Regions from separate parts of the Pseudarthrobacter sp. S9 genome, predicted to be linked through region 1. Evidence: riboswitches for the same ligand, from Rfam matches in the RefSeq annotation. Region 1 holds a riboswitch; each other region holds the start of a gene.
What was found. Region 1 has a riboswitch for cyclic di-AMP ahead of ACQCSY_RS05095 (NlpC/P60 family protein). Riboswitches for the same ligand answer to the same signal wherever they lie in the genome.
Positions count from the first base shown of each region.

Region 1 (5,786 bases):
GGCACCGGTGCGGGCGGTGCGCGGCTGGTTCGCGGTTGATACGCCGACGCTCAACGAGGGGACTGTGACGGCCAGTGCCGACGCCCGGAAGATTATCCGGAGTAATTCAAAATAGGCTAAGATGTCCTGCGAACGTACGGCGGATCTCGCCAGGGCGCATCCTGCACGCGGTACGGTGGGAATGACGCAAGGACGGCGCTCGAGGAGCTGAGCTGAATGACGGATCTGATCGATACTACGGAGATGTATCTTCGGACCATTCTGGAACTTGAAGAAGAAAACATCGTCGCCCTCCGCGCCCGCATCGCCGAAAGGCTGCGCCACTCCGGCCCCACCGTTTCCCAGACCATCGGGCGCATGGAACGCGACGGACTGGTGGTTGTTTCGGGCGACCGCCACCTTGAGCTGACGGAAACCGGCCGGAAACGCGCTATCGGAGTCATGCGCAAGCACCGCCTCGCCGAGCGCCTGCTCGCCGACGTGATCGGCCTCGACTGGGCCTACGTCCACGAGGAAGCCTGCCGCTGGGAGCACGTGATGAGTGAACGCGTCGAGCGGAGGATTTTCGAGATGCTCAACCACCCGACCGTCTCGCCGTACGGAAACCCGATCCCGGGACTTGCGGAGCTCGGCGGCCAGCCGTCCCGGGCCTACACGGACGGGGTGGTGAACCTGCTGGACGCCATGGCCGGCTACGGTGCGGATTCGCGGATCACGGTCAGCCGTCTGGCGGAGCCGATCCAGGTCGAGCCGGAGTTGCTGGTTCAGCTTGATGAGGGCGGCATCCGGCCCGGTGCCGTGATCTCGCTGGAGCGGGTCGGCGAGTACATCTCGGTCCGGGTCCCGGATATCGAAGGCGCCCTGGAGTTGCCTCCCGAAGTCGCCGCCCATGTGTTTGTAACGGTCGTCTAACCTGCCCTGACTCGCCGCTCATGGGATGACCGATGAGTTGTGCACAAAAGTGATTACGGAATTATTACCGGGCGGCTTAATCACCTATAGTTAGTGGCCAGTACCGATACCAAAGCGTTACCTGATCCGAAGCCGAGCCCTGCCAGCGGATCAGTCGCAGAAACACCTTCTGGCAGGGGCGGGGGAACCACTTGCGGCTGCTTCAACAGCAGCCTTGGGGTGAAGTCCGTCAGCGGCAAGCACACTCCACCGAGGCATCCCAAGATGCCTCAGTGTCTGGCTGCTTGCCACGGCGGACCGGGTCTTTGATCTCTCTGACCCGAATCCGACAGCTAACTTCGCAGGCTATCCAGAGAGGAACCGTTCTTGACTACCCAGACCGCCAGGGGCCGTCGTCGCGCGACCGGTCCCGCTCCGGAGCCGCGCCCGGTTGTCGCCCCAATGGCCGACCGCCCACGTGACGCGCACCGCGACGAACGCCGGGGCCGCCGCAGTCCGTTCCGCCAGGTAACGGACTTTGCCGCCGCCAGCGGTGTGGGACAGAAGGCCGGCATCGCACTGGCCGCCACGGGCCTGGTCCTGACCGTAACCGTCCCCGTCACCAGCCCGGTCATGGCCACGGGCGCCGGCCTGTCCGGATCGGTCGCCGCCGCAGCGCAGCCGGATGTCACGGCGGCCGCCGCAGCCAAGGTCGACTTCAGCCGCACGGCCGTCACCACGAAGGGCGACCCGGACGGGAAACTCAAGCAGCTATTGAGCGCCCAGTCGGTGGGCAGCATCACCCGCGCGGCATCGGCCGGCACTCTCGGTGCGCCGCTGGACCAGATGGTCACGGCCTCGCCGTTCGGCTACCGCGTCAGCCCGATCACGGGCGGTGCGGGCGAGTTCCACCGCGGCCAGGACTACGCCGCCCAATGCGGAACAGCCGTCCACGCAGCCGCCAGCGGCACCGTCACCTTTTCCGGATGGCACCCCTACGGCGGTGGAAACCGCATCGTGATCGATCACGGCAACGGCCTGGAGACCACGTACAACCACCTGTCCTCATCCTCCGTGCGCGTCGGCCAGAAGGTCTCCCGCGGGGACCTCATCGCGATGAGCGGCACCACAGGCGCCTCCACGGGCTGCCACCTCCACTTCGAAGTGATGGTCAACGGCGACGTCGTTGACCCGCTCGGCTGGCTCTAAGTAAGCCGATGGATCACTCTCGAATTCTTGTGACACGCCGTGATCTGAATGTGACATTGAGTCCGGACTCCTGTAGCGTTTGAAGCACGCCAACTTTTCCGAAGTTGGCGCTCTTGAGTGGATTGCCTAGCTCTGCCACCGCTCAAGGTCCGATCGCATCACATCGTCTGGCAGGGGCGGGGGAACCAATTTTGGTCTTCGAAAGAAGACCTTGGGGTTAAGTCGCAAAGCTTCCCAGGAAGCAGCGCGGCCGGGTGACTCCCATCCGAATCCGACAGCTCACCTCGCAGGCATTGGGAGAGGCTACTTTCGTGTCTTCACGCCACAATGCTGCGCATAATCGCGCTTGCGCGGCTCTTCGGAGCCCGCTGAAATCCAACTCCCGTGCTGCCCTTGCCGGCGCCCGGATTGGAGCTCACTCCGCGGACTCACTCTCCACTGAGTCCGGACAGCAGGCCAAGCACCTGCTCGCTTTTGGCGTGTCTTCGCAGTACACCCTTCGCTAAGTAACCCATTCGGGGCGATCCGGCGTACCCCCAAGATGCCGGAGCGTCCTCATTCCGCGCCTGAAAACGCGCGGTCCAAGGATCACGAAAGAGAGAACTTAATGACTACTCGTGCAACCATTGCACGGCACCGCGCCGAGGTCACCAAGACCAACTCGCTTGCTGTCATTGCCAAGGCTGTCGGCGACAACGCCGGCGGCATGGGCCGCCAGGCTGCAGTCATCGCCGCAGCATCCGGCCTGGTTCTGACCAGCGGTATCGCAGCCAACGCTGCTGAGACCAACGTTCAGCGCGAATCCACCTCCGCTTCCGCCCTCGAAGTCCAGTCAGCTGCTCCGGCAACTATTTCGGCTGCTTCTACCATCGCGATCTCCTACGAGAAGCCCGCCGTCACCACGTCGCCGGCTCCTGTCGTCGAGGCCCCGAAGCCCGCTGTGAAGGTCCAGGACGCCCAGGCCGGCGGCGCGCAGCTCGGAACATCCGCGTCCGTCGGCGCACCGGCAGGCATCGGCAGCGGCAACGGCGCGACGATCGCCGCCGCTGCCTATGCACAGATCGGCGTCGGGCAGGACTGCACCGCCCTCGTAACCAACGCACTGGCCGCAGCGGGCATCCACTACCACGGCTGGCCGGCAGGTTACCTGTCCTTGGGCCGCACCGTGAGCGCCGCCGAGGCACAGCCGGGCGACCTCGCCTATTACCAGAACGGTGGCGTGGGCATGGCCCACATCGCTGTCTACGTCGGCAACGGCATGGCCGTCCACGGCGGCTGGAACGGCGGCACCACCGCCCTGTACAGCGCCAACGTCGGCTCCGGCCCGGTCTTCATCCGCGTCGGCGGCTAAGCCACGGGCTAAGACAAAGGCTAAACACGGCCCCAGCACTTTCGAAGGACCCCCGCCCTGGTGGCGGGGGTCTTTTGTGTTGCCGCGGAATGAACTTTCCGGGGCACGGACCGGCGCGGTCGAAAAAAATTCGGTGATCCGGCACTTGAGTGTTTACTCTTGTGTTGTCGATCCATAGCCTGACCATGCAGAGGGCAGCCGGCCCTCGTGCCCCTGGCGGGTGCGGCCGTGAAGAGGTATGCGGATGCGCACGCTCGTTCTGAATGCTGGATATGAACCGCTGGCGGTAGTGACCTTCCGCCGGGCGCTTGTCCTTGTGCTGACCGGAAAGGCCAGCGTGGTGGCCGAAGGGGACGATCCCGTCGTCGGCCCCCAGGACATATTGGGCCGCCCGTCCGTGATCCTGCTGAACCGCTATATCCGGCCCCGGTACAACACGATGACGGCTGTCAGCCGCCGGGGCGTGCTCCGCCGGGACGGCCACCGCTGCGCTTACTGCGGCAAGGCTGCCCACACCATAGACCATGTCCAGCCCAAGTCCCGGGGCGGTGCGGATTCCTGGGAAAACCTCGTGGCCGCCTGCCTGCGCTGCAACAACGCCAAGGGTGATCACACGCCCGGCGAGATGGGCTGGAAACTCGGCTTTGCTCCCGCGCCGCCGAAGGGCACCGTCTGGCAGATCAAGGAACTCGAAAAGCCGACTCCGGCCTGGGATCCGTTCCTGCTGCCCGAATCCGCGGCCTGAACCTGCGGCCTGAACCTGCCGCCTGAACCTGCCGCCTGAACCCGCGGCGTGCCGGTCCGGACCCCTTGCCGCGCTAGGCTGAAGCGGTGGAGTTCGATGCCGTCATTCTCGCCGGGGGGAAGTCCTCCCGTCTGGGAGGCGTGCCCAAGTCACGGCTGGTCTACGACGGCGCCACCCTCCTTGAACGCTCGCTGCGGGCCGCGCACGGCGCCAGGGGAGTCGTCGTCGTCGGGCCTGACCCGGGGAACCTGCCCGACGGCGTCCTGAACTGCCGCGAGGATCCTCCCTTCGCGGGTCCGGCCGCCGCCATCGCTGCCGGGCTGTCCGCTGTGGCGGCGGACCATGCAGCCCGAGGCGGGGCAGTCGGTCCGGCGCCCCTCACCCTGGTCCTGGCCTGTGACATGCCCCGCGTGGAGTCCGCTGTCCGCGCCCTCATCAAAGCGCTGGAAGGCGACGGGCCGGACAGTACAGCCCTGTCCGCCACGCCAGCCCGGGAGGATGCGCCGGAGACCGACGGCGTCATGGCCGTCTCCGGCGATGGGCGCAGGCAACCCCTACTGGGCTTTTATGGCACAGTTGCGCTACAACGTTGCGTCGCGGACGCCGCGCGCCGGGGAGCCCTCGAGAACGCTTCGGTATTCGCCCTTCTTGCTAGTCTTGAGGTGCGGGAAGTTCGAGTCCCCTCCGGTTCCACGGATGATGTGGATACCTGGGATGACGCCACCGCCCTAGGGATATCCGGCCCGGTTCAAGGCCACGATCCAGACGGCCGGTCCGGAGCTCCGCAGCTGAACTCGACTTTGGAGGCAAACGGTGAAGAGCCAGGATGAAACACTGGAAGACTGGTGCCGTGCCCTGCTCCAGGCCCTGGAGCTTGAGGATGTCGAGATTGACGTGACAGAGGTCCTGGCCCTGGCCGGTGTGGCGGCTCATTCCGTGGTGCGCCCTGCCGCCCCGCTGACCACGTTTATCGCAGGCTTTGCCGCCGGACTGGCATCAGGTTCCGGCCAGGCCACCGACGCCGTGTCCATGCAGGCCGCCATGGGAGTGGCCCGCCAGCTCGCCAAGGACTACGCGGCCGCCGAAGCTCCCGGGGCATGACGCCTGCACCCCCTCACGGCCACGGGACTGCGGAGGCCGAGCCGGGGCAGCACCGGCACGTGGCCCACACCTGGCATGAGGCCCGGCAGCTCGCCTTTGACTGTGCCACCGCCATTCCCGCGGCCCCCGTGCCTCTCCGGCAGGCCCTGGGCAGGACCCTGGCGGCGGATGCGGCGGCCCTGCAGGACATGCCGCACTATGCCTCGTCTGCCATGGACGGCTGGGCCGTCAACGGCAGCGGGCCCTGGATCCTGGCCGAGCCGAACCAGCGGCTGGCCCCGCACCAGGCGAGTCCGATCGCCACCGGCGGCCTGATCCCGCCAGGGGCGAAGGCCGTGCTGCGCAGCGAGAACGGAACCATCGGCACCGACGAGGACGGCCTGCCGGTCCTGAGGCTCGGCGGCATTGCGAAGCCCGGTGAGCCGCGAAACGGCGACCACATCCGGAAAGCAGGGGAGGAAGCCGCCGCCGGCGAGCTGCTGATCAAGG
Region 1 covers NZ_CP189576.1:1,091,861-1,097,646, reverse strand. Annotated here, with positions in the region: gene ACQCSY_RS05105 (metal-dependent transcriptional regulator) at 217-912, shown strand; cyclic di-AMP (ydaO/yuaA leader) riboswitch at 1,058-1,274, shown strand; gene ACQCSY_RS05100 (M23 family metallopeptidase) at 1,279-2,100, shown strand; cyclic di-AMP (ydaO/yuaA leader) riboswitch at 2,238-2,407, shown strand; gene ACQCSY_RS05095 (NlpC/P60 family protein) at 2,708-3,451, shown strand; gene ACQCSY_RS05090 (HNH endonuclease) at 3,696-4,196, shown strand; gene mobA (molybdenum cofactor guanylyltransferase) at 4,283-5,026, shown strand; gene ACQCSY_RS05080 (DUF6457 domain-containing protein) at 5,010-5,297, shown strand; gene ACQCSY_RS05075 (molybdopterin molybdotransferase MoeA) at 5,294-5,786, shown strand, end outside.

Region 2 (5,786 bases), 1.7 Mb from region 1:
CGCTGCGAACGGGCGCGGGGGACTGGGACCGATTTGTCCGCCACGCCTGCACGGTGCTGGGCGAGTCCCCGGCGACAGGCAGGAAACGGGCAGACGGGCCCGAGGTCCGGGAAGCGATCTCCCTTGTGCTCGATGAGATGACGAAGAAGAGGCCGGAACTGCACTTCTCAGTCGTCGACGAGTGATGCCACGGCGCAGCGTCCGGAGACAGCTACCGAAGTTCAGGGTTTGGCGTCTCCGCCGGCCGCGGGCTGAGAGAAAGTCCTAGCGGCACGCGATCCGGCGGCTGCACTCGCGGCTATCGTGACGAGGGCGCCCAGCAGCAGGGCCGCCGCCTCACCGGGCAGCAGCACGTGGAGCTGCGTGCCGATGCTCGCCGCGGCAACCGGCACCCCCAGTTGTGCCGCGGAAAGAACCCCCAGAGGCAGGGGCAGCCCAAGCACCCCCAGTCCGGAGTGGAGCAGCACCGTTCCAACCCCTAGGGCCAGGCCCAAAACGATCATGTCCGGGCGCCCGGCGAGGTCCCTCAGGTTCAGCGACGCCCCCAGCCAGACAAAGAAAACCGGCCCCAGGAAGCCGTCGCTGACGGCGAACAGCTGGCGGGCCAGCCGCCTCGGCTCGCCGACGGCGCCGACCACCAGGCCGAAGGAAAAGCCGGCCAGCATCACCGACACGTGGCCGAAGTTCGCCACCCCTGCCAGCGCGAAGAGCAGGGCCAGCTGGATCCGGAGCTCCAGGGCGAACTTGCGGTTTTCCGAGAGCCGGTGCATGCGCCCGCGGATGCCGCTGCGCTCCAGCCAGCGCAGCACGAAAAAGAGCACAGCTGCGCACGCCGCCACCGCGAGCGCACCCAGCGCGGCGCGGCCGGCGTTGGGCGGATCCACAACCAGCGGCAACGCCACAATGCAGGCGATGTCCGCGATGGCCACCTGTGCGGTCATGGCGACCACCTGGGGTCCGCCCAGGCGCAGGGAATCAACAATCGGCAGGACCAGGGCAGCGGACGAGGACGCCAGCAGCACCACGTACAGGGGAGCATGCCCGGTGCCGAAGACCAGGCCCACCCCGGTTCCGATGACCGCAGCCGCGATCGCAGCAGCGGCGGCCTGGCGGGACCCCTTCCCGAGGGCGGAGCGAATCTGCGGGTCCCTGACCGGCACATGGGTTCCGGCCACGAACATCATCAGCGCAAAGCCGATGTTCGCCAGCAGGTTGAAGGTGGGATCGCCCGAGTCGACCAGCGCGAGCCCCGTCTGCCCGATCCCGATGCCTGCCAGCAGTTCGCCCAAGACCACCGGCAGCCGCCAGCGCACCCGTAGCGCCAGCACCGGGCCGGCCAGGGCGACGACGGCGATCAGCGCCAGGGACAGGAACGTCACGGCGCGCCGCGGCGTGCCGGACCCGGGGCCGCCGGATCTGCCAGCTTCACGGGGATGTCCGTATTCTCGTCGGTCAGGAAGGAAGCGCAGATCCGGTGGTACCCGTCGGCGACTTGGGCAGCGATGCCGGCGTCGAGGTCTCCCCGGACCAGCAGCACCGGGGACAGCTCCTTGCCGGCGGCGATCTTGGCCAGATCAGCGGCGACGTGGGGGTTGTCGGCCGTCAGGAGCGGCAGCCCAGAGGCACGCAAAATGTCTTTCGCGAGCTGATGCGTCACCGGCGCATTGCGCAACGACTGCACGATGGCGGCGGCGCCGGCGGCGCCCGTGAGCAGCGTGAGGTACCGCTCCGCGGCCGGGTAATCATGCTCCTCGGGTTCCGCGAGCCAGAAAACCGGGGCCGGGTCGTCGCTTTTCCTGGATTCCTTCGCCATGGATTGAGACTAGTCCCGTCCACCCGCCAGCGCTCTTACCTGCCTGTCCGCCGTTCCACCACCGCGTAGGCCTTGCCGTCCAGGAACTCCCAGTCCGTGACCACCATGAAACCGAGAGCGTCGACGCGGTCATTCAGGACGTGCGCGTCAAAGCCGCCGTCCCGGGGTTCCGCGTCCCACGTCGAGACATGGACGTCCTTGCCTTCCAGGATCAGCAGCTCGGTGTTGACATCAAAATCCTCCTGAGGCTGATTGCTCAGCTGGCAGATGGCAACACAGTGGCTGTTCATTTCGGCCTCCGCTTCGGGGACATGCTGACGGCATCATCCTATGCTCGGAAGAGCCGCCGTCCCTATGGGAATACCGGACGGCAGCGTGATTGCCGTTACCTGAATGTGACATTAGCCTGCGGTCCGCGTTACGGTGGATAAGTGCCTGTTGTCTCCGATACGGGCGCTCCCCAGCCGATTGCCTAACTCTGCCGCGGCCCGGGGCCCATTCGCTTCAACGTCCGGCAGAGACGGGGAAACCACTTTTGACCTGCTCGTCTGCAGGTCTTGGGGTGAAGCCGCACAGAGCCCGCAACGACGGGCCCCGAGTGCGGCCGGGTGCCTCCCATCCGAATCCGACAGCTCACCTCGCAGGCATTGGGAGAGGCTACATTCATGTCTTCAATCAATACTTTTGCGCGCCAAACCGCCATCCTCGCCGCAGCATCCGGTCTGGTCCTCACCAGCGGAATGGCCGCCAACGCAGCGGGAGCCCCCGTGCAGCGCGACTCCGCGCCGGCGTCGTCCATTGATGTCAAGGGCCAGGTCGCCGCGCCGGTCAGCGCCGATTCAAGCGTCAAGATCAGCTTCGATCGTCCTGCCGTCACCTCCACGGCCGCTCCCGTCATCGAGCAGCCCAAGCCGGCTGTTGCGGTCCCGGCCGCAGCAGCTCAGGCGGCAGCCCCCAAGGCTTCGGTGCAGGTCCAGGCCGCCCCGGCCCCCGCCGCGGCGCCGGCAGCCGGCGGCCTCAACGCCGCCATGCTCTCCGCCGCCTACGGCCAGCTGGGTATCACCCAGGACTGCACAGCCATGGTGGAGAAGGCGCTCGGCGCAGCCGGCAAGCCGGTCGGCGACCTCGGCCCCATGCAGTTCATGAACTACGGCACCGTCGTCGGGACTCCCGTGCCCGGTGACATGGTGGTCCAGGCCGGCCACGTCGGCATTTACGCCGGCAACGGCCAGGTCGTCAGCGGCGGCATGAACGGGTCCAACCAGACGATCGTGCACCCGCTGTCCTGGCTCACCGTTACCGGCGGCGTGACCTTCGTCCGCGCCTAAGCTTAAGCCCCATTGGGGCTAGATGCTGGTGCGGATAAGACCGGTGATCGGATGCCTTTGGGGGCATCCGATCACCGGTCTTTCCTTTGCCGGGACCGGGACTCAGCGCACGACCAGAGGAAGCTCGATCTTCATGACGGTTCCCTCGGGGCCGGTCCTGGCTACGTCGACGGTGCCGCCGGCGGCCGTGGCGATCTCGCGGACGAGGGCCAGGCCGATGCCGAAGCTTCTCTGTCCGCGTGTTCCATCGGAACGGGAGGTCCTCACGAAGCGGTCGAAGATCCGGGCCTGATCGACGCCCGTGATCCCGGACCCCGTGTCAGCCACGGTGATGACTGCCTGGTTCCGCTCTGTAACCGTCCTGATGGTGACGCGTCCGCCGGGTGGAGTGTGGGCGAGGGCGTTATCCGCCAGGGCCAGCACCGCGCGCCGCAGAGCGTTTTGGTCGATCCGTGCCAGCGGCCGGCCGTCGGCGGAAAAATCCAGAAGCACGTCCCGCTGGCCCGCCAGTTGCTGGAGACTCTCGGCGACGGCGGCGACGACGTAGGCCAGGTCGGACGGTGCCGCGGAAGGATCAGGCCTGGCAGAGGTTGCTGCCAGGAGCAGTTCGTTGACAATCTCCGTAAGCGTTGCCGCATCCTCCCGGATCCGGGCGAGGGCCTGGCCTTGCTTTGAGCCCGGCGTCGTGTCGCGTTGGGTGAGCTGGATCCGTGTGTCCAGGATGGCCAGGGGCGTGCGCAGTTCGTGGCTGGCATCCTGGACAAACCGGCGCTGCAGCGCCAGTGCTTCTCCGAGGGGTCGGATGGCGCTGCGCGCGCTCAGCCACCCGACGACGCCGGCCAACACGATCCCCGATGCCCCTGCGATGATCATGGCTTCGAGCAGGTCCTTGGAATCGAGGTACGTGTAGGCCGGCCCCGCTGCCGTGGAGCCTGGCACCCCGGGGTGTGCAAGTTGGTTCATGAGGTAAATGGCGGTGGCGGCGAGGATGCAGAGGACCATCACTGCGCAGGCGGCGCTGATCCGCAACGCCACTTTGAGGGAGGCCCTGCGCAGCGTGGACTGGTCCGGGTTGCCGCCCATCGGCCCGCTCTTCCTCATGGGCTTACTCATCGGCGTCGCCAATCTGGTAGCCGACGCCGTGGACGGTGCGGATCACGGTCTTGGAGATCTTCCGGCGGAGGTGGTGGACATAGGTGTCGATCACGCCGGGCTGGTCTGTGGGGTGGAATAACCTGGCGAGCAGTTCGTCCCGGGTGAAGACCCGCCCCGGTTCCGTGGCCAGGGCCGCGAGCAGGTCGCCCTCCTTCGCCGTGAGGGGCACCACGGGCCCGTAGAGGGACCGGACGGAGCGCGACGCCCGATCGAGTTCCCAGTTGCCGATGCTCACGGGCGCCGCGCGGGCCGGAGAGAAGGTGCGCGTCAGCGCGCGCAGGCGCGCCGCGAGTTCTGCGGCGTCGAATGGCTTGGTCACGTAGTCGTTGGCGCCTGCGTCCAAACCCCTGACTTTCTCGTCCGCGTCGCCAAGCGCGGTCAGAATCAGGATCGGTGTGGAGATGCCCTTCGACCTCAACGCCGCGATGAGGGTGATTCCGTCCATCACGGGCAGCCCGCGGTCGATGACCATGACGTCCCAGGTCTCCGTCAGGCCCAGATGCAGACCGTCCTGGCCGTTGGCGACCAGCCGGATCCGGTAGTCCGTCTCCAGCAGTTCTGCGATGAGCGGTCCCAGCACGGCGTCGTCCTCGACGAGCAGGAGCGATGGCCGGTCGGCGGTTGTCATGTCAGCTATTATTCCGTGCCATGTCCTCAGCGCGGCTGCGGCGGCGCCTGAGCAGCTGGACGCCCCAGGGCAGGACGGAGACGAGCACCATGACCACGGCGATGACGTCGATGTTCTTTGCGATGACCTCGAAGTGGCCCAGCCAGGTGCCCAGCAGCGTCACGGACCCGGCCCAGGCGAGGGCGCCCGTGACGTTCCAGAGCGTGAAGGACTTGTAACCGTAACGGGCGATGCCGGCGCTCAGCGGCGCAAACGTCCGGACCATGGGCACGAAACGGGCCAGCACGATTGCGGCGCCGCCGTGGCGGCGGAAGAAGTCCTCGGTGGCGGTCAAATGCGCCGTCTTCCAGACCCTGGCATCGTCCTTGAACCATTTCCGGCCAAACGTGCGTCCCAGCATATAGCCGACCTGGTCTCCGGCCACGGCAGCTGCGGTGACGACACCGATCAGCACCGGCAGCGTCAGTTGCAGCTGCTGATGCAGCAGGCCTGCGGTGAAGAGCAAGGAATCTCCGGGCAGGAAGGGGAAGAGCACGCCGGATTCGATGAAGACCATTAGCGCGATGACGCCCAGCGCCGCAGGGCCGAGCCCCGCGAGCAGGCTGGCCGGGTCAAGGAGCGGGGTTCCGGCGGCGGACACGGCCGGAAGGAGTGCTGCGGCATAGAAGGTGTGCATGTTCACTTCCTCTTAGATCGTGACGATCGTGACGATCGTGACGATCGTGACGATCGTGACGATCGTGACGATCGTGACGATCGGGCGATTGCGGGGACGGGAAGCCGGTCCAGCATCCGGGGAGCGAACCGGTTCCACAGGCCCGCCAGCAGTACCACCGCTGCGCTCGCGGCCAGGAATGAGGCC
Region 2 covers NZ_CP189576.1:3,940,557-3,946,342, forward strand. Annotated here, with positions in the region: gene ACQCSY_RS18930 (DNA alkylation repair protein) at 1-185, shown strand, start outside; gene ACQCSY_RS18935 (cation:proton antiporter) at 222-1,379, opposite strand; gene ACQCSY_RS18940 (hypothetical protein) at 1,376-1,813, opposite strand; gene ACQCSY_RS18945 (hypothetical protein) at 1,849-2,103, opposite strand; cyclic di-AMP (ydaO/yuaA leader) riboswitch at 2,304-2,474, shown strand; gene ACQCSY_RS18950 (hypothetical protein) at 2,479-3,141, shown strand; gene ACQCSY_RS18955 (sensor histidine kinase) at 3,244-4,242, opposite strand; gene ACQCSY_RS18960 (response regulator transcription factor) at 4,247-4,924, opposite strand; gene ACQCSY_RS18965 (VTT domain-containing protein) at 4,926-5,600, opposite strand; gene ACQCSY_RS18970 (phosphatase PAP2 family protein) at 5,603-5,786, opposite strand, start outside.
Region 2: it holds a riboswitch for cyclic di-AMP, as region 1 does, so the genes downstream of both, ACQCSY_RS18950 (hypothetical protein) here and ACQCSY_RS05095 (NlpC/P60 family protein) in region 1, are expected to answer to the same signal.

Region 3 (5,786 bases), 150 kb from region 1:
GCCCTGCGACGATCCCGTCCCGCCTTGGGCGGAGCCCGGACCGAGGCCCTGCCCGCCGGCGCCGGCGAACCCCCCGGCCGCGCCGCGCGCCGTTCCATCAGCTGCCGCGGAACTTGTCGTCAGGGCGTAGACCCCCACCCCGGCGCCGGCGGCGAGCACGACTGCGGCCCCGGCGACAACGAGCCCCCGCTTCAGCGTCCAGGGTTTGGTCCGGGCTTTGGCCGTGGAGGCCCTGTTGGGAGCGGTCCCCGGCGCACCCAAGCCCTGGGCCGGCGCTCCCGGCCCCTGCGGGGGCGCACCCCATCCGGACGCGGACGGCGTCGTCGATGTCGACGGGGGCGTGCCCCAACCCGGCGCAGCCCCGGGCACCGGCTGCCCGGCGTCGTACGGCGTGGTCGCGTGCGGGGTGTTTGCCGGCGTGGCCAGGGGGGTGCCGTCGGGGGTGGTTTCCGGGACGGGTCCGGGATGCTGACCGCTCATGGGGTTCTCCTTCAGGTGCGGGATCGGTGTTCTTCCCAGAGTGCTGACGGATCCTGTGCCCGGGCTGTGCGGCTCAACAGGCCCGGCTGTGACCTGACAGCCGTGACCTGCCCGCGTGCCCGGAAAGCCCGCACGGGCCCCGCACGGGCATCGCACCGGCACCGCGCTGCCATCCAGCTCGCTAGGCTGGGATTCACAGGTGCCGCACAGGGTCCCCAAAGCCGCATCTAACCGGCAGAACGGAGAGTTGTCCCATGGCCACTTCGCACTCCATGACCAACAACCTTCCCCAGCTCACGCATCCGGACGGCTCCCCCATCCGCGCACTGGTGGTGGACGATGAACCCAGCCTTTCCGAACTCATGAGCATGGGCCTGCGGATGGCCGGCTGGTCGGTCGCCATCGCCGCCGACGGCCCCGAGGCGGTCAAGCTCGCCAAGGAGTTCCGCCCCGATGTGCTGGTCCTCGACGTCATGATCCCCGGGTTCGACGGCGTCGAACTTCTGGGTAGGATCCGCGCCTTCGCACCCGAGGTGCCCGCCCTGTTCCTGACCGCGAAGGACGCCGTCCAGGACCGGATCACCGGCCTGGCGGCCGGCGGGGACGACTACGTCACGAAACCGTTCAGCATGGAGGAAGTGCTGCTGCGCCTGCACCGGTTGGTCCAGCGCTCCGGTGTGGCCGCCATGGACACCGCGGAGCTGGTGGTGGGCGACCTGGTGCTCAACGTCGACACCCGGGAAGTCACGCGCGCCGGCGAGGAACTGCATCTCACCGCCACCCAGTTCGAACTCCTGCGCTACCTCATGGAAAACCCCAAACGCGTCATCAGCAAAGCCCAGATCCTGGACCGGGTCTGGGACTATGACTTCGGCGGACAGGCCAACATCGTCGAACTGTATATCTCCTACCTCCGCAAGAAGGTCGACGCCAACCGGGCGCCCATGATCCACACGGTGCGCGGCGCCGGCTACGTCCTGAAGCCGGCGGATTGATCCGTGCCCACACTCTCCGGTGAGACCCGGGCCCCCGGGCGCGACTGGCGCAACCCGTCCACGTGGCATCTGCGCACCCGCCTGGTCCTCGTGGCCATGGCCCTGCTGGTGGCCATCTGCGGCGCCGTGGGCCTTTTCAGCTACGCCTCCATGGACCTGTTCCTCACCCGGCAACTCGACACCCAGCTTGACCAGGCCTCCGGACGGGCCCGGGAATTCGGCCGGCCCGTGCCCGGAAATCCCGGCCGGCCCGACCCGCTGGAGGCTCGGGGGCAGGGCGTCGGTACGCTTAACGCCCGGATTCTGGACGGCGCGGTCAGCAGCGCCGGCTTCCTCGCCGGGGACGCCAGCCGTAAGGGCCTCTCCCCCGACGACAATCACGTCCTCGTGGCGCTCACGCCGAACGGCGTGCCCGTGGACCGCACCCTTTCCACGGGCGCGTACCGTCTCACGGCCGTGCAGGCCCCCTACGGCGACGTGATCGTCACCGGGCTTCCGCTGGCGGAGAAACAGAACACCCTGGCCTCGCTGGTCTGGACCATGGTGGTGGTGTCCGCGGGTGGCCTCGTGCTGATTGGCCTCGCCGGCACGGCCTTGATCCGCCGCACCATGAAGCCGCTCGAACAGCTGTCGGAGGTGGCCACCAAGGTCTCCCGCCTTCCGCTCGACGCCGGCGAGGTGGCACTTGCGGTGCGGGTGCCGGCGTCGGCCGCCCATCCAGGCACGGAAGTGGGCAGCGTGGGCTACGCGCTGAACCAGATGCTCGAGAACGTTTCCAACGCGCTCGAGGCACGGCAGCACAGCGAGATGAAGGTGCGCCAGTTCGTGGCCGACGCCTCGCACGAGCTCCGCACTCCGCTCACCGCCATCCGCGGCTACACCGAGCTGATCCGGATGACCGAGCACTTCACGCCGGACGGCCAGAAGTCCCTCGCCCGCGTGCAAAGCCAGTCCGAGCGGATGACCACCCTCGTGGAGGATCTGCTGCTGCTGGCGCGCCTGGACGAGGGCCAGCCGCTCAAGGTCGGCGACGTCGACCTCACCCAGCTGGCGATCGAGACGGTCAGCGATGAGAAGGTCATGGCCCCGGACCGCATCTGGCAACTGGAGCTCCCGGAAGAGCCCGTGGTGGTCCGCGGCGACGGGACGCAGCTCCACCAGGTGCTGGCCAACCTGCTCTCCAATGCGCGCAAGCACACCGGACCAGGGACCACCGTGGTCACCGGCGTGATGCGTTCTGCCGACGGCAGCGCCGTCGTGACGGTGACCGACAACGGCAGCGGAATCGCCCCCGAGTTCATCGGCCGGATCTTTGCACGCTTCGCGCGGGCGGACGCCGCGCGGAGGAACCCGGCGGCCGCGACGACGGCGGCAGTCAGGTCTGGGGCAGCTCCTGCCGCCGGGGCTGGCACCGGAGCTTCTGCCGGTGCTCCTGCGACGACGGCGGCTGCGGTACCCACCGCCGAGGGGACCAGCGGGCTGGGGCTGTCCATCGTGCAGTCCATCGTGGAGGCCCACGGAGGAACCGTCGAAGTCACGTCCCGGCCGGGCCGAACGGAGTTCGCCGTGCGCCTTCCCGCCACGCCGCCGTCGGCGTAGTCCGGCACCCTTATCCGGTGGTGCGCAGGCGCAAGCCGACGCACCGTCGTCGTGATTCCTGTTACCGAAATGTGACTTAAGCTTCCAACTCCTGTAGCGTTTTTGGAGTGCGGCCTCCATTGGTGCCGCATATCCGGACGGACGCCAAACTCTGCCGCTTCCCGGATTCCGCTGGACCAGGCAGAGGCGGGGGACCCAGAGTTCCCGGGCATTCTGCACACATGCGCCCTTGGGGTGAAGCCGACACGTGAATTTCCGTGCGGCCGGATGACCTCATCCGAACCCGACAGCTAACTCCGCCGGCGTTGAGAGGCGATCATGACTGAATTCAAGGCACAAACACGCCCCGAGGGCGTTTCACGGACATCGGGTTCCACAAAGTCGCGCCACCGCGCCGAGCCAGCCCAGCCCGCGTCCGCCCTGTCCCGGTTTGCTGCCGGAATCGGCACCACCGGCCGCCGCGCCGCCGTCGTCACTGCCGCCTGCGCGGTGCTGATCGGGGTCGGCGCCGCCGGACAGGCATCGGAGACAGCCGCACCAAACACCAGCGCCGTCAGCGCCGCGAGCACTGGTGCGGCCACCACCAGCGCCGACCCGCTGACGAAACTCAACTTCGAGAAGGTACGGGTCGCGGCGCAGCCTGGCGCTACCGCCAGCGGCAGCGTCGCGCCCCAGTCATCCGAGGTGAAGCCGGCCGAAGCGCCGGCCCCGGCAGCACCGGCCGCTCCCGCACCGGAGCCGGCTGCCGCACCGGCGCCGGCTGCCGCACCGGCGCCGGCTGCCCCCGTGGCCGTCGATGACCCGGCCGGGGCGCAGGCCTACGCCGCCGCCTCGCTGGCAACCTACGGCTGGGCTCCCGGCGAGATGCAGTGCCTGATGAAGCTCTGGACCAGGGAGTCCGACTGGAACACGACCGCCACGAACGCCAGCAGCGGCGCCTACGGTGTGGTCCAGTCGCTGCCGGCCGAGAAGATGGCGAGCGCTGGCGCCGACTATATGACCAATTACAGGACGCAGATCAACTGGGGCCTGAACTACGTCAAGCAGCGCTACGGGTCCCCCTGCGGTGCCCTGAACTTCCATTACGCCAACAACTGGTACTGAGGCCGGACGAAGCCCGCTCGGACATTGTTCGCATCAGCCGGAGGCCCTGAATCCATGGATTCGGGGCCTCCGGCCACATTGAACGGCGGGCGCTGAACTTCCACAGGCGCTGCACAGCTTGACCCTAAAGCCCTCATAAGGGCCGGCGGGAAAGTTGAGCCATGACGTTCACAGACCAGGACACAGGAACCCTGCCGCACTCCATGGCGACGCCGGCCGGGCTCGCCCTGGCCGCCCCGCCCCTCACGGGTCCCGCCGCCGGGCCCGTCGACAAAGCAGGCAGCCGGCGCTCCCCCGTCGATACCCGCACCACCGAACCGGTGCTGGATGTCACCATCCCGGTTTTCAACGAGGAACGGGACCTGGAAGCGTGCCTGCGCCGGCTGCACGCCTATCTGCTGGGTTCCTTCCCCCACAGCTTCCGGATCACCGTGGCGGACAACGCCAGCACCGACGGAACACTGAAGACGGCAGAACGCGTAGCCCGCGAACTCCGCGAGGTGACCGTGGTCCACATGGCCGAAAAAGGCCGTGGAAACGCACTGCGCAAGGTGTGGCTCGCCTCGCCGTCGCCGGTCCTGGCGTACATGGACGTGGACCTGTCCACCGATCTGGCGGCGCTCGGACCCCTGCTTGCGCCGCTGTTCTCAGGGCACTCGGATTTGGCGATCGGGACCCGGCTGACGCACAGTTCCCGCGTGATCCGCGGGCCCAAACGGGAAATCATCTCCCGCAGCTACAACTTCCTGCTGCACTCCTTCATGGGCGCCCACTTCAGCGACGCCCAGTGCGGGTTCAAGGCCATCCGCGCGGACGTGGCCCGGCAGCTCCTCCCGCACACCCTGGACAACGCCTGGTTCTTCGACACCGAACTGCTGGTGCTGGCCGAAAAGTGCGGACTGCGCGTCCACGAGGTACCCGTGGACTGGACCGACGATCCCGATTCCAGCGTCGACATCGTCCAGACCGCCCTGGCCGACCTGCGCGGCATGGCCCGGCTGAGCCGCGACCTGGTCTCGGGCCGCATCCCTGTCCCCGAGCTGCGCGCCGCGCTCGCCCGCGGCCCCCTCGCCGCGTCCTCCCGCGCCCAGGAACAAAGCCCCGGCGGGAGCCTGTTCGGGCAGTTGGTCCGCTTCGGCAGCATCGGACTCGCGTCAACCCTCGCCTACCTGGCGATCTTCCTGCTCTGCCGCGGCCTCATGGACCCGCAGCTCGCCAATTTTCTCGCGTTGCTCACCACGGCCGTGGCCAACACCGCCGCCAACCGCCGCTTCACCTTCGGCATCCAGGGCAACAGCCAAGTGGCGCGCCACCACTTCGAGGGCCTCCTGGTGTTCGGCCTCGGGCTGGCACTGACCTCCGGCGCACTCGCCCTGGTGCACGGCGCCTCCGCCGGCCCGCCGGACCGCTGGCTTGAGATCGTCACGGTCACCGCGGCGAACCTCGCCGCCACTGCCGTCAAGTTCCTGCTCTTCCGGCTGGTCATCTTCCGCCAGTCTTCCGCCACCGGGGCACCCCCGCGGTTCCGCCGCCCGGCGCCACAGACGCTTCCCGCCCCCACACAGAAACGGCCAAGTAAATGACCGCCACGATCAGCTCCACCACCGG
Region 3 covers NZ_CP189576.1:1,243,925-1,249,710, forward strand. Annotated here, with positions in the region: gene ACQCSY_RS05775 (hypothetical protein) at 1-480, opposite strand, end outside; gene ACQCSY_RS05780 (response regulator transcription factor) at 735-1,475, shown strand; gene ACQCSY_RS05785 (HAMP domain-containing sensor histidine kinase) at 1,479-3,074, shown strand; cyclic di-AMP (ydaO/yuaA leader) riboswitch at 3,234-3,394, shown strand; gene ACQCSY_RS05790 (hypothetical protein) at 3,393-4,178, shown strand; gene ACQCSY_RS05795 (glycosyltransferase) at 4,340-5,761, shown strand; gene ACQCSY_RS05800 (glycosyltransferase family 39 protein) at 5,758-5,786, shown strand, end outside.
Region 3: it holds a riboswitch for cyclic di-AMP, as region 1 does, so the genes downstream of both, ACQCSY_RS05790 (hypothetical protein) here and ACQCSY_RS05095 (NlpC/P60 family protein) in region 1, are expected to answer to the same signal.